Regions from separate parts of the Mesorhizobium sp. M0618 genome, predicted to be linked through region 1. Evidence: riboswitches for the same ligand, from Rfam matches in the RefSeq annotation. Region 1 holds a riboswitch; each other region holds the start of a gene.

Region 1 (3,202 bases):
GCATCGAGGGCAGGCGGCCGGCATCGGCCTTCCAGGCTGCCGCCAGTCCGGCGAGGTCGCTGTCGGTGAAGGACAGGGCCACGATATCCGCCGGCGTCTGCCGCAGATCGACCGGCTCGGCGAGGTCGTCGAGCGAGGCGGATGTCGTGGTGAGGATGTGCATCGCAACCCGTGTCCGAGATCAGCCGGCGAGTATACGCTCGATCGCCGGGCGGTTCAGCCCCTTCAGGCCGATGACGACGAGACGCGAGCGGCGGTCGTCCTGCGCGGTCCAGGCGCGGTCATAGTAATGATTGACGCGCGGCCCGACGGCCTGCAGCAAGAGCCGCATGGGCTTGCCGCCGACCTCGACGAAGCCTTTTACGCGCAGCACGTTCTCTTCTTCGGCGACGGTGGCGACGCGCTTTGCCAACTCGTCCGGATTGGCGATCGAGGCAATGTCGACGATGAAGGTGTCGAAGTCGTCATGCTCATGGTCGAATGCGCCGTCATGGTGGGACTTGCGGTTTTCGATGTCGTCCTCGACGGCGAGACCGAGCCCGAGTAGCACGGAGGGATCGACCTTGCCATGCGACGTCGGCACGATCTTCACCGCGCGGGCGGAATGTTCGTTGATGATGGCGTTGGCGCGGGCGGTGCCGGCGGCGTCCATCAGGTCGCTCTTCGACAGGATGATCAGGTCGGCGCAGGCGATCTGATCCTCGAACACTTCTTCCACCGGATCGTCATGGTCGAGCGTCTCGTCCCCGGCGCGCTGCGCCTGCAAGGCGTCCATGTCGTTGGCGACGCGGCCTTCGGCCAGCGCCGGGCCGTCGACCACGGCGATGACGCCATCGACTGTGACGCGGCTCTTCACGCTCGGCCACTGGAAGGCCTGGACCAGCGGCTTGGGCAGCGCCAGGCCCGAGGTTTCGATCAGGATGTGGTCGACCCTCGGCGTCAGCGCGAGGATCTTGTCGAGCGCCGGCACGAAATCGTCGGCGACGGTGCAGCAGATGCAGCCATTGGCCAGTTCGACGATGTTTTCCTCCGGGCAGGTGTCGATGCCGCAGCCCTTCAAAATCTCGCCGTCGATGCCGATGTCGCCGAATTCGTTGACGATGATGGCAATGCGTTTGCCGCCGGCGTTTTCCAGGAGATGGCGGACCAGCGTCGTCTTGCCGGCGCCGAGGAAGCCGGTGACGACGGTGCAGGGAACGCGCGAGACGGAAGCAGTCATGATCAGTCCTTCAACAGGTCGAGGGGAGGGATGCGGGCAACGAGGCCACGCTTCAGGCTATCGGGGCGGCCGCGCCATGGAATCAGGCCGTCCTTCGAGGTGGCGAAGAGCTTGGCGCCTGTCACGAGGTCGGCGCCGCCGGTCGTGGTCAGGTCGCCGAAGACATAGCTCCAGCAGCCGTCGCGCAGGATGGCGGCGCTGAGGCGCCGCTTGCAATTGCCGAGGCATTCGACGCTGCGGATGCGGATGTCGTCGCCAGATGCGGCGCGGCGCGTGTCGTCCGCCAGCAATTCGCCGGCGCGGGGATGAGCGTCGGCGCCGGTCTCATCGCGGCAGGAGGCGCAGACGATGATGGTGACGCCGGCCAAGGCATCATCATGGCCGGACGAGATATCCGCTGTGCCAGCCGAAAAACTGCTGTCGTGGTCCAAGATCGGGCTCCTTGCCCGGAAACCCGCCGGGCGATCGGATTCTAAAGTCGCAGACGGCAGGTCTCCTGGCTCGCGGGTCATCGCCTTGGTAGCCGCCTTCCCGGGAACTCCCCAGTGGCTTTCGGCCTTGGCTCTTCGCTTACAGTTGCGGGGACAGCCGCGGATTTGGGATTTTGCCCCGCACCGCATTCCCTCTTAGCTCTTGCCGTTGCGGGCAAGAGACCATCTGAACCGGATTTAGGCTTTTGCGGGCGGCGGTGTCAACGCGAGCTTACGACATGGCGATGTCGGCCAGCGCCGGACCCAAATCGCCGGCCGGGGTCACTTCCATGCGTTCGAGACCGAGCCAGCCCTGCATCTGCTTCAATTCCTCGAACAGCTCTGCAGCGGTTTCAGGCGGCGCGCCAGCCTCCGCATAGGCCGCATGGACGCGCAGTATGCTGGCCGGGCGATCGGCCTTGAGGTCGACGCGTGCCACGATCCTGTCGCCGAGCAGGAACGGCAGGACATAATAGCCGTATTGCCGCTTGTCGGCCGGCGTGTAGATCTCGATGCGGTAATGGAAATCGAACAGCCGCTCCGTGCGCGAGCGCTCGAAGACGACCGGATCGAACGGCGCCAGCAGGGCGCGGGCCTTGATCTTTCGGGGCAGACGGGCGTCTTTGTGAAGATAGGCGGGCTTGTCCCAGCCTTCGACACGCACCGGCAGCAACTCGCCCGTTTCAACCAGTTCCTCCAATCGGCCTTTCATATCGGCCGGCGACAGGCGGAAATAATCGCGCAAATCGCCTGAAGTGCCCACGCCGTGGGCGCGGGCGGAAATGCGCAGCAATTCGCGGTGCGCGTCCTCGGGCGTGGGCACCGGCAGGTCGAGGACCGCCTGCGGCAGCACGCGCTCGGGCAGGTCATAAAAACGCTCGAACCCGCGACGGTGCGCCGTGGTGATGCGGCCGGCCCAGAACAGCCATTCGAAGGCGTGCTTGGCATGGCTCCAGCCCCACCAGCCGCCCGAGCCTTTCTGGCCCTCCAGCGCGGAAGCGGCGATCGGGCCGCGCTCGGCGACCTGACGGTAGATCTCTTCGATATAGGCAGCGTGTTCGCGGCCCCATTTGGCGAGCCCCAGATACATTTCCTCGCCGCGCTCGGCGCGCTGCATGCGCCAGCGCATCAGCGGGTATGTCTCGACCGGCAGGAAGGAGGCCTCGTGCGCCCAGTATTCGAAAACCGTGCGCTTGCGCGTCACGGCCGCGTTGTCGAGCAGCGAGAACGGGTAGGGGCCAAGGCGCGAATAGAGCGGCATATAATGAGCGCGCACCACCGCGCTGACGGAATCGATCTGCAACAGACCGGTGCGGGAGAGGGTGCGAGCAAAATGCCGGCGGTCGGGCGTACCGGTCGGGCGGGGATCGAGAAACCCCTGGGCGGCAAGCGCGATGCGACGGGCCGTGGGGAGCGAGATCTTTTCCTTCATGCAGGCATCACTTTGAAGTGTTTTGACCGAGGGTCGAATGGCTGATTCCAACCCATGCTAGCAGGGTTTTGGCGGCATCCA
Region 2 (3,202 bases), on a different contig from region 1:
TGAGCGCTCTCTCCAGGTTCGCTTCCACAAAGCGGCGCCGTGTCCGATAAATCGTCGATCCCGAGACCTTCAAGGGTTGCGGCGATCACCTCGTCGCTCACGCCGTCGTTCGCGGCCAAGAGGATCTGTGCGCGTTTTATTTTGCGCGTCGCGTGGCGCCCCCCGCTCAATAGCGCGTCAAGTTGATCACCCTCCGATTGGCTAAGGTCCACAAAACTTTATACTCACCTGCACCTCCTTCAGCGTGCAGGCGCAGATGAATCCGGAAATGAGTCAGTCACTTGGCGAACGACAAGCCGCGCCGCAGCCGCGCTTTACGCAGCTTTAAGGCCAGTATTTGGCCTTCATCTATGCCCGGATCTTCAAACAGCCCCGGCCGAAGCCGACATGCAGCGCCACTTCGACGTCACCGCTCCGTCCGTCCACCAGATGGTGATCACTTTAGAAAAAGCCGGCCTCATCTCGCGCACGCCCGGGGCCGTCCGAATTCTTCCGGAATCGCTTCCGATTTTGCGCTAAAACAACCCATCACAATCTCTGTGGAACGGTACTAGTCATCCGTGATGACGACTGGCGTGCCATTTCCCCTCGGACCACCGTTTGGCGCTCACTCCGTGAAAACCGCTTCTGCCACGCACGCACAGCTTGCGGCCGCATCGTTAAACATCGCCCCCAATGCGATCTTCTGCATTCTAACGACGTTGTCACGCGCTTGAAGTGTTGGCCGAAATCCTTGATCGGCGACCTGCGAGGGATGTCGCAGCCCGACAGGAATTCATTAGTTGACAATGGTGGCAGCGGAGCAGCGCCGCCAATGGGCGACTGAATATTTCACTATGTTAGACAAGCGTAAAAGCGCGATCACATAACGACATAAACATTTCGTTATGCGTCATTGACAAAGGAGCGAACTGCTGTGATTGTCTGCGTGTCGTGGTTCTCGCGTGCGGCGCTGCCGCAGCGGAGCTAAGAGGGAAGCCGGTGCGATGCCGGCGCTGCCCCCGCAACTGTTAGCGGCGAGCCAACCCCAATCATGTCACTGAGGCGAATACCCTCAGGAAGACGGGTAGAGGCTATGACCCCGCGAGCCAGGAGACCTGCCACGCGAATTACGTCCACGGGCGGGGTGTCTCGGTGGCCGCTGCAACCCGGCGTTGATGCCGGCCTGCTAGCGCCTTCCTTGTCACCGACGCCCCAATCATCGGGGTATGACATGACTGTCTCTCAGCAAATTCCTGTAGCAACGCTCGGCGTGCCGCGCTTCGGTCGTCGGCGAGAACTGAAATTCGCGCTTGAAAGCTACTGGTCCGGAACATCGTCCGCTGGCGACCTTCTCACGACGTCGAAGGCGCTCCGTGCCGCTAGCTGGGAAGAGCAGCGCGATCGCGGCGTGTCGAAAATCCCGTCGAACGACTTCTCGCTTTACGACCATGTGCTCGACACCGCAGCCATGGTCGGGGCCGTTCCATCCCGTTACGGCTGGAATAGCGGCGAGGTCCCACTTGACATCTACTTCGCAATGGCGCGCGGCAACCAGGGTCAGACGGAGGACTGTGGACACGCTCGTCACCAGGAGGAGGCTCATGGACCTGGTGTAACCGCGATGGAAATGACCAAGTGGTTTGACACCAACTACCACTACATTGTGCCGGAACTCGATGATGATCAGACGTTCGCCCTCTCGTCATCGAAGCCGGTCGATTACTTCCTCGAGGCTAAGGCTCTCGGCATTCACACACGCCCAGTCATCCTTGGACCCATCACCTTCCTCAAGCTGGCGAAATCGCCTGCCGAGGGGTTCGGTCCCATCGCGCTCCTACCGCGGCTGCTGCCGGTTTACGAGCAGCTTCTGGAGAGGCTGAAGCTGTCGGGAGCCGACTGGGTGCAGATCGATGAGCCAGCGCTTGTCCTCGATCTGAACCCGAACGAACGAGCTGCGTTCGAATTCGCCTATGGCCAGCTGTCGAAAGCCGCGCCCGAGCTGAAGATCATGCTGGCTACGTATTTCGGGTCGCTGGGAGACAATCTCGAAACCGCGATTTCTCTGCCCCTGGCCGGCCTGCATATTGATCTCGTGCGCGCTCCCGAGCAGCTGGAAACGGTGGCTCGGCTCGCTCCGAAGGATCTGGTGCTCTCGCTTGGCTTGATCGATGGCCGCAACGTCTGGCGTGCGAACCTGCCCGCCATTCTCGACCGCATCAAAGCGATCGTCGCCGGCTGGCCCTTGGACCGCGTCGAGATCGCGCCTTCTTGCTCGATGCTGCATGTGCCGATTGATCTGCGCATGGAGACGGAACTCGACGCGGACATCAGGTCGTGGCTCGCCTTCGCGGCCCAGAAGACCGACGAGCTGGTCTTGCTGGCCCGGGCCCTGTCCCAAGGCAAGGATGCGGTAGCAGGCGCGTTGAAAGCGTCTGCCGAGGCTGCCGCCACGCGCGTGACATCTACGAGGATCCATGACCCGCTTGTTCAGGGGCGGATCGCTAGCATTGAGGACAGCGCGAAGCGACGAGAGAGCGCTTTTGGCGAGCGCTCCAGAGTCCAGGCCGGCTCACTCGGGCTGCCGCGTTTCCCGACGACGACCATCGGGTCCTTCCCGCAGACGCCGCAGGTACGCAAGGCGCGGGCCGCTCATGCGAAGGGCCAGCTGAGCTATGTCGACTATGAGACGTTCCTGAAGAAGGAGATCGAGGCTGCAATTCGCTGGCAGGAAGAGATCGGGCTGGACGTGCTGGTGCACGGTGAGTTCGAGCGAAACGACATGGTACAGCATTTCGGCGAGCAGTTGTCCGGCTTCGCGCTCACCCAGCATGCCTGGGTACAAAGCTATGGGTCGCGCTACGTGCGTCCCCCCATCATTTTCGGCGACGTATCGAGGCGCAATCCGATGACAGTGCGCTGGTGGCAATTCGCCCAGTCGCTTACGGAAAAGCCCGTGAAGGGAATGCTCACAGGCCCAGTCACCATTCTCAACTGGTCTTTTGTTCGCGACGACGTACCCCGCTCCGAAGCCTGCCGCCAGATCGCGCTCGCCATCCGCGACGAAGTGACGGATCTCGAAAGATCCGGCGCAAGGATGGTCCAGATCGATGAGGCCGCGTTTCGCGAAGGATTGCCACTGCGCCAATCTGACTGGAAAGTCTATCTCGACTGGGCTGTCGAATGTTTCCGGATCGCTTCAACGGGTGTAAAGGACGCGACT
Region 3 (3,202 bases), on a different contig from region 1:
AGCAGCTCGTGCGCCGAGGCGGCGATGGCTTCGACGGCATGGTCGAAGGCGTGCTGGTTCTGCTTCGAGGGTCGCGTGGTTCCGCTCAGCTTGCGGACGAACTGAAGAGCCGCGTCGCGCACCTCGTCATGGGTTGCCGGCGGATCAAAATTGAACAGGGTCTTGATGTTTCTGCACATCGCTTCCGGATCTCCTCTTGTCCTTGAGCTGTTTCAAGCGGAACGAGTTATATCCTCGATCATGATCATGTCCAAAAACCGGTGAGGCGAGGCCATCGTTCGGACCGGGCCTCAATCCGCGTCGAGTGGCTCCGTTCCGACCGGCTTGCCGTCGCGCGACAGCCTGATCTTCTCGACCTTGTCCTCGGCGGCCTTCAGCAGCCGGTCGCAATGCGCCTTCAGCGCCTCGCCACGTTCATAGATCCTGATCGACTGGTCGAGCGGCACGTCGCCACGCTCCAGATCATCGACGATCTTCTCCAGCGCATCGAGTGCCTGCTCGAAGCTCATCGCCTTGACGTCTTCGTTGGTCTCATCGGCCATCATTCATCCTTTCATCAGTCGCCCGACATGGGCGGCGACCGAAAATGCCAATCCCTGCAGATCGTAGCCGCCCTCGAGCAGGCTGACGAGCCGGTTGCCGCTGTGGCGTGCCGCGCGCTGCATCAGCTGGCCGGTCGCCCAGTCGAAATCATCCTCGGTCAGATTGATCTCGGCCAGCGGATCGCGGTGGTGCGCGTCGAACCCCGCCGAAATGATAATCAGGTCGGGCGCGAAATTGTCGAGCGCGGGCAGGACGCGCGACAGGAAGGCATCGCGAAACACTTCGCTGCCGGTCTGCGGCGCCAGCGGTGCGTTGACGATGTTGCCGGCGCCCGTTTCGGTCTTCGCTCCGGTGCCGGGATAAAGCGGCATCTGGTGTGTCGAGCAATAGAGCACCGACGGATCGTCCCAGAAAATATCCTGCGTGCCATTGCCGTGATGCACGTCCCAGTCGACGACGGCAACGCGCTCGACACCGTGTTTCTTCTGCGCATAACGCGCCGCGATCGCCGCCGTGTTGAACAGGCAAAAGCCCATCGCCGTGGTCTTTTCGGCATGATGGCCGGGCGGCCGGGCGGCGACGAAGACGTTGTCGGCGCGGCCCGAAAAGACATCATCGACGGCGGCGTTGGCGGCGCCGATCGCGGTGATCGCCGCTTGCCAGCTCTTCGGGCTGGCAGTGGTGTCGGCATCGATGCGGGCAATCCCCTCGTCGGGGATGGCGGCGCGCACGCGGGCGACGAAATCGGCGGGATGCGCGTAGAGGATGGTGGCCTCGTCGCCTTCCGGCGCCTGAATACGATCGAGCCCGGCAAAGGCTTCGTCGTCGAGCACGCGCTCGATGGCGCGTAAGCGGTCGGGCCGCTCGGGATGTCCGGGCGGCGTGAGATGCTCGAGGAAGATCGGATGGGTGTAGAGACGGGTGGTCATTGTCCTAATCTAGTGACCCGGATCGACAAAGGCCATGCACGGGCGGCCGATGACTGGGGAAAATCGCGACTGCGTCCATTCGCGTCGCCGCAGGCATTGGCCCCGCGGGCGCTTCGGCGTAAGGTCCCTGGTACTGCCTGGTGCCCGCCGCAAGCGGGAGAATCGGGAACACGGTTGAATTCCGTGGCGTGCCCAACGCTGTGAGGGGGACCGCGCCGGTAAATGCCACTGTCGATGACGGGAAGGCACCGGACGCGGGTTGATCCCGAGCCAGAAGACCGGCCTGGCAGGCATTGTCATCCGCGTGGTCAGGCGGATGGCATCAGAGCGACGTGCGTCTACTTGGACGCACAAAGTACGCTCTGTCAGTTTTGAATCTGCAATCGCAAGGGGACAAGCGATGCCGGAACACATGACCGCTGCCATTGACGATGGATTTGACCAGAATGCGCGCGATGCGGTCTACCGCGCCATGTTCACGCGGCGTGACGTGCGCAGCCATTTCCTGCCCACCGCGATCGATGACGACGTGCTGGCACGGCTGCTGCTTGCCGCCCATCACGCGCCATCGGTCGGCTTCATGCAGCCATGGAATTTCATTGTCATTCGCGATGTCAAACGACGGGCGGAGGTGCGCGACCTGTTCCTGGCCGCGCGAGAACAGGAACTGCCGGCGATCGAGGCGGAAAAACAGGCGCTGTACCGCAAGCTCAAGCTGGAAGGCATCTGCGAGAGCGCGCTCAACATCTGCATCACCTGCGACCGGCAGCGCTCGAAGGGTTCGCCGCTGGGACGCTGGCACAATCCGGAGATGGATCTCTACAGCACCGTCTGCGCGGTGCAGAATTTCTGGCTGGCCGCGCGTGCCGAGGGCGTTGGCGTCGGCTGGGTGAGCATCATCGAGGCTGAGGCGCTGAAGCGGCTGTTGGCCATTCCGGATCACGTAACGCCGGTCGCCTATCTCTGCGTCGGCCGTGTTTCCGAGTTCGCTCCCAAACCGGACCTTGAAACGCATGGCTGGGGACGGCGGCTGCCGCTGCCGGAGCTGATCATGAGCGAGACCTTTTCCGGGCAAGGCGAGACACAGCTCAAATCCACCGTGGCGCGCCTCAACACCGTTCCTGCCTCACCAGACACCATCCGCCCAGCCGATCAGGGTGTGGCGCCGGCCGTAGCCCAGCGCGAACCGCCGAAGGAGGCCAGCGCCTTGTCCTTGAGCTCCCTGAACTTCGACGATGCCTCGGCCAGCCGGGCGTCCCAGGCCGGATCGGGCACCTGGCCCGCGATGGTCTTGAAATAGACCTGCATCAGGCAGGCGATGGCGAAAGGCTCGATGAACGCCGCCTTGAATGCCCAGGCGAAGACGATGGCGAGCACAAAAGCCCAGCCGGCGAGCTGGCCAGGCATCAGGAACAGAATCGCACCGGCAGGTGCCAGCATCATCAGAAAGATGATGAACGACATGCCCCACATGATGACCGCCAGCCAGACGGCGTTCTTGACCATGACCTTGCCGTTCTGAGCATAGAGCACTACGCCTTGGCGCGCCGTCTCGAAGGGCGAGGCTGAATTGATGCGGATGTTGTAGCCGAGGATGATCTCGTCGACATAGGTCAGCGACAGGCGGATCACCGTGTTGATGAAGGAGACCAGGCCGCTCAGGCCTGGTATCGGCAGGAAGGCGGCGATACCGCCGAGCAGGCCGGTGATGGCACGGATGGCACCCTTGA
Region 4 (3,202 bases), on a different contig from region 1:
GGATAGTCGATCGCTGGCCGGCGCTGCCGATGGCCTGACCGACTACGCCCTCACCGGTATCCAGATCTCCAGCCCGCCATTGCCGCTGCGTGGATCGAACTCAGGGCCGTAGCGTTCGAATTCCGGCGCATCCGATATCTCGTGGCCGGAAGCCGGCAGCCATTTGTTCCAGATCGTGTTGACCGTCCGGCGAATGGTCGAGATGTGTTCGCGGTGGGCAAAGACCGCATATTTCTGCGCCGGCACCCGCACCCGGCTGAATTCCTTGGGCAGGTCGGAAAAATCAGACACTTCGACGCCGGCGATGTAGTCGAAATTGCCGGCATCGTCGCCGTTGACGCAGACGCCATAGGCGACATCGCCGGCCTCGCCCGGAATGTTGCCGATATAGGGGCCGAAGCGCTGCCATTGCATCGGGATGGCGGCGCTGGTTTCGCAGCTGTAGCGTTCGCCGAGGCCGGCGATCAGGAACGGCCGGCTGGTCTCGAAACGCGGTGGTTCGAGATTGGTGAGGAAGGACTGGTCCATCAGGATCGGCTCCACGAGGTCGAGCTTGTCGAGTGTGCCTTGCGCGCGCACCAGTTCCGGCGTGGTGCCGAACTGATCGCGGAAGGCACGGGTGAACGCCTCATGCGAGTTGTAGCCGGCGTCGAGCGCGACGGAGAGAATGTCGGGCGCCCCGCCGGCCAGCTTGCGCGCCGCCTCGGTGAGCCGGCGTGAGCGCATGTAGCCCATCACCGAGCGGCCCGTGGCAGCGCCGAAAGCCCGCGTCACATGAAAACGCGACACGCCGCTGCTTTGCGCGACATCGTCAAGCGAGATCGCCTCCGGCAGATGACTTTCGACGAACCACAGCGCTTTCTCGGTCGGGTTCATTTTGCTCCTCGCATTGGCCAGATCATCCTGCCGTTTCCTGGCGCGGCCAGTTTGATCGAAATTGCGCATCCCGCGCAATCGAACCGATCCCGTCACAGTCGCACACCGATATGGCACAGCGGTCGAGCGCCCCTTGCCGCCGACGAGCCAAATTCGGCAGGCTTCGCTTGACAGCGCCAGGCGGCATCCTCTAAAGCGTAATGTTATTACATATCGAAAGCGTGAAATGCATGTTTTCCCTAGCCGGCCCACCACTCCGTCCGAGAAATCCATTGCGAAGCGATTGGGGGAAATCTACGCTGAAGCGGTGATGGTCCCCGAGTCGAAAGGCGAGGGGTGAAAAGGGAACACGGTGAGATCCCCAGGGGTCGAGGCCGTGGCTGCCCCCGCAACTGTAAGCGGCGAGCAAAATCCGTGAATGCCACTGGCCGGCAAGGCTGGGAAGGCAGGATGGCGCAACGACCCGCGAGCCAGGAGACCTGCCATCACTGAGTTGACCGGACGGGGTGTGCCGGGAGGAAACGCGAATCCCGGTCTTGTCGGCCGCTTCGCCAGCTTCCTTCCGTCGCCAGTTTTGGAAAGTGACGGAAAGTTGGACGGCTCTATCGATCATCGCATCATCGTGTGCACGCTTTGCCATCCCGGCAATCTGGCGGGCAGCCGATGACCGTAGCGCTTCTCGAAGCACATGACCTCTGCGCCATGGCGAATGGCCGGGATCTGGTCCAGGCGGTCAGCTTCTCGGTGGCCGCTGGCGATCGCCTTGCCATCATCGGTCCCAACGGCGCGGGCAAGACGACGCTGCTGCGCATGCTGTCGGGCATGCTGCGGCCGAGTTCCGGCGAGGTGAACCTCGGCGGGCGCCGGCTGGACGGGATTTCCGCCGCCGAGCGGGCGCTGCATATCGCCGTTGTCGGCCAGACCGACCAGCCCGATCCGCGGCTGGCGGTGATCGACTATGTCGAGCTGGGCCGGGTCCCGCACGCTCGGCTACGGCGCAGGAGCGAGGAGCGTGACATTGTCGTCGATGCGCTGCGCCGGACCGGCCTGCTGCCGCTGCTTGGCCGCACCATCGGCTCGCTGTCGGGCGGCGAGCGCCAGCGCGCCCAACTGGCCCGCGCCATCGCCCAGCAGCCAAAGATCCTGTTTCTCGACGAGCCGACCAACCATCTCGACCCGCGCGCCCGCGGCGAACTGCTCGACCTCGTCGCAGGCTTCGAGATGACGGTGATCGCGGTGCTGCACGATCTGGCGCTGGTGGCACCGTTCGCCACCAGGGTGGCGGTGATGAACCATGCCCGTCTGCAAGCGCTCGCCGCACCGCGCGAAGCGCTGACCCAAAAGCTGATTCGCGAGATTTTCGGCATCGATGTGCTGCGTCTGCGCCATCCGACCGAAGACCGCGAACTGACGGTGTTCGAGATGCCGAACCGTGCCGCGCCGCCATTCTGATTGAAGCCGTCACATATCGATCAATCCCGTCCACAGGAGAAAACCCTTGAAACGCCTCGCTTTTTCGCTTGCCTTCTCGCTGCTGGCCTCGACAGCCCTGGCCTTCCCGGTGACCGTCGACAGCTGCGGCAAGCCGCTGACCTTCGACGCGCCGCCGAAGCGTGCCGTCATTCAGGATCTCAACATGGCCGAGATGGCCTTCGCGCTGAAACTGCAGCCGGCGATCGTCGGCCTGACCGGCATCTCCGGATGGTACAAGGTCGGTCCCGAATTCAAGGCCGAGCAGGGCTCGATCCCGGAACTGGCGCCGAAATACCCCACGCTCGAAAACCTCGTCGCGGTCGAGCCGGATTTCTTCTTCGCCGGCTGGTATTATGGCATGAAGCCGGGCGGCGAGGTGACACCCGATACGCTTGCCCCGCACGGCATCAAGACGCTGGTGCTGACGGAAAGCTGCGTCCATCTCGACAAGAGCCGCCCCGCCGCCTCGATGGACCTGCTCTATGGCGACGTCGAAAAGCTGGGCAAGATCTTCGGCAAGGAGGCCGAAGCTGAGAAGCTTGTCTCCGGCTGGAAGACGCGGCTCGCCGACATCACCGCCAAGGTCGGCGACGCCAAGGGAACGCGGGTCTTCCTCTATGATTCCGGCGAGGACAAGCCGTTCACCGCAGGCAAATTCGCCATCCCCAGCGCCATGATATCAGCCGCCGGCGGCGACAACATCATAGCCGACATGGACACCAGTTGGGGCAATACGGACTGGGAAACGGTGGCGTCGCGCAATCCGCAATTCCTCATCCTGCTCGATTACCAGGATGGCGGTGGCTACAGGAAACTGCTCGATTTCCTGAAGGCGCATCCGGCCATGAAGGAG

The links. Region 1 has a riboswitch for cobalamin ahead of NKJ04_RS08715 (DUF1636 family protein). Riboswitches for the same ligand answer to the same signal wherever they lie in the genome.
Region 2: another riboswitch for cobalamin. It lies ahead of metE (5-methyltetrahydropteroyltriglutamate--homocysteine S-methyltransferase); the one in region 1 lies ahead of NKJ04_RS08715 (DUF1636 family protein).
Region 3: another riboswitch for cobalamin. It lies ahead of bluB (5,6-dimethylbenzimidazole synthase); the one in region 1 lies ahead of NKJ04_RS08715 (DUF1636 family protein).
Region 4: another riboswitch for cobalamin. It lies ahead of NKJ04_RS31015 (ABC transporter ATP-binding protein); the one in region 1 lies ahead of NKJ04_RS08715 (DUF1636 family protein).

The regions. Positions count from the first base shown of each region.
Region 1 covers NZ_JAMYQH010000006.1:33,266-36,467, reverse strand. Annotated here, with positions in the region: gene NKJ04_RS08725 (cobaltochelatase subunit CobN) at 1-163, opposite strand, end outside; gene cobW (cobalamin biosynthesis protein CobW) at 182-1,219, opposite strand; gene NKJ04_RS08715 (DUF1636 family protein) at 1,222-1,650, opposite strand; cobalamin riboswitch at 1,689-1,892, opposite strand; gene NKJ04_RS08710 (winged helix-turn-helix domain-containing protein) at 1,922-3,121, opposite strand.
Region 2 covers NZ_JAMYQH010000033.1:64,564-67,765, forward strand. Annotated here, with positions in the region: partial or broken gene NKJ04_RS27875 (helix-turn-helix domain-containing protein) at 1-212, opposite strand, end outside; cobalamin riboswitch at 918-1,119, shown strand; gene metE (5-methyltetrahydropteroyltriglutamate--homocysteine S-methyltransferase) at 1,214-3,202, shown strand, end outside.
Region 3 covers NZ_JAMYQH010000018.1:13,824-17,025, reverse strand. Annotated here, with positions in the region: gene NKJ04_RS19485 (DUF2277 domain-containing protein) at 1-179, opposite strand, end outside; gene NKJ04_RS19480 (exodeoxyribonuclease VII small subunit) at 291-542, opposite strand; gene NKJ04_RS19475 (histone deacetylase family protein) at 546-1,472, opposite strand; cobalamin riboswitch at 1,594-1,773, shown strand; partial or broken gene bluB (5,6-dimethylbenzimidazole synthase) at 1,789-2,502, shown strand; gene NKJ04_RS19465 (hypothetical protein) at 2,625-3,202, opposite strand, start outside.
Region 4 covers NZ_JAMYQH010000044.1:35,112-38,313, reverse strand. Annotated here, with positions in the region: gene NKJ04_RS31025 (DSD1 family PLP-dependent enzyme) at 1-38, shown strand, start outside; gene NKJ04_RS31020 (AraC family transcriptional regulator) at 43-876, opposite strand; cobalamin riboswitch at 1,171-1,377, shown strand; gene NKJ04_RS31015 (ABC transporter ATP-binding protein) at 1,540-2,328, shown strand; gene NKJ04_RS31010 (ABC transporter substrate-binding protein) at 2,375-3,202, shown strand, end outside.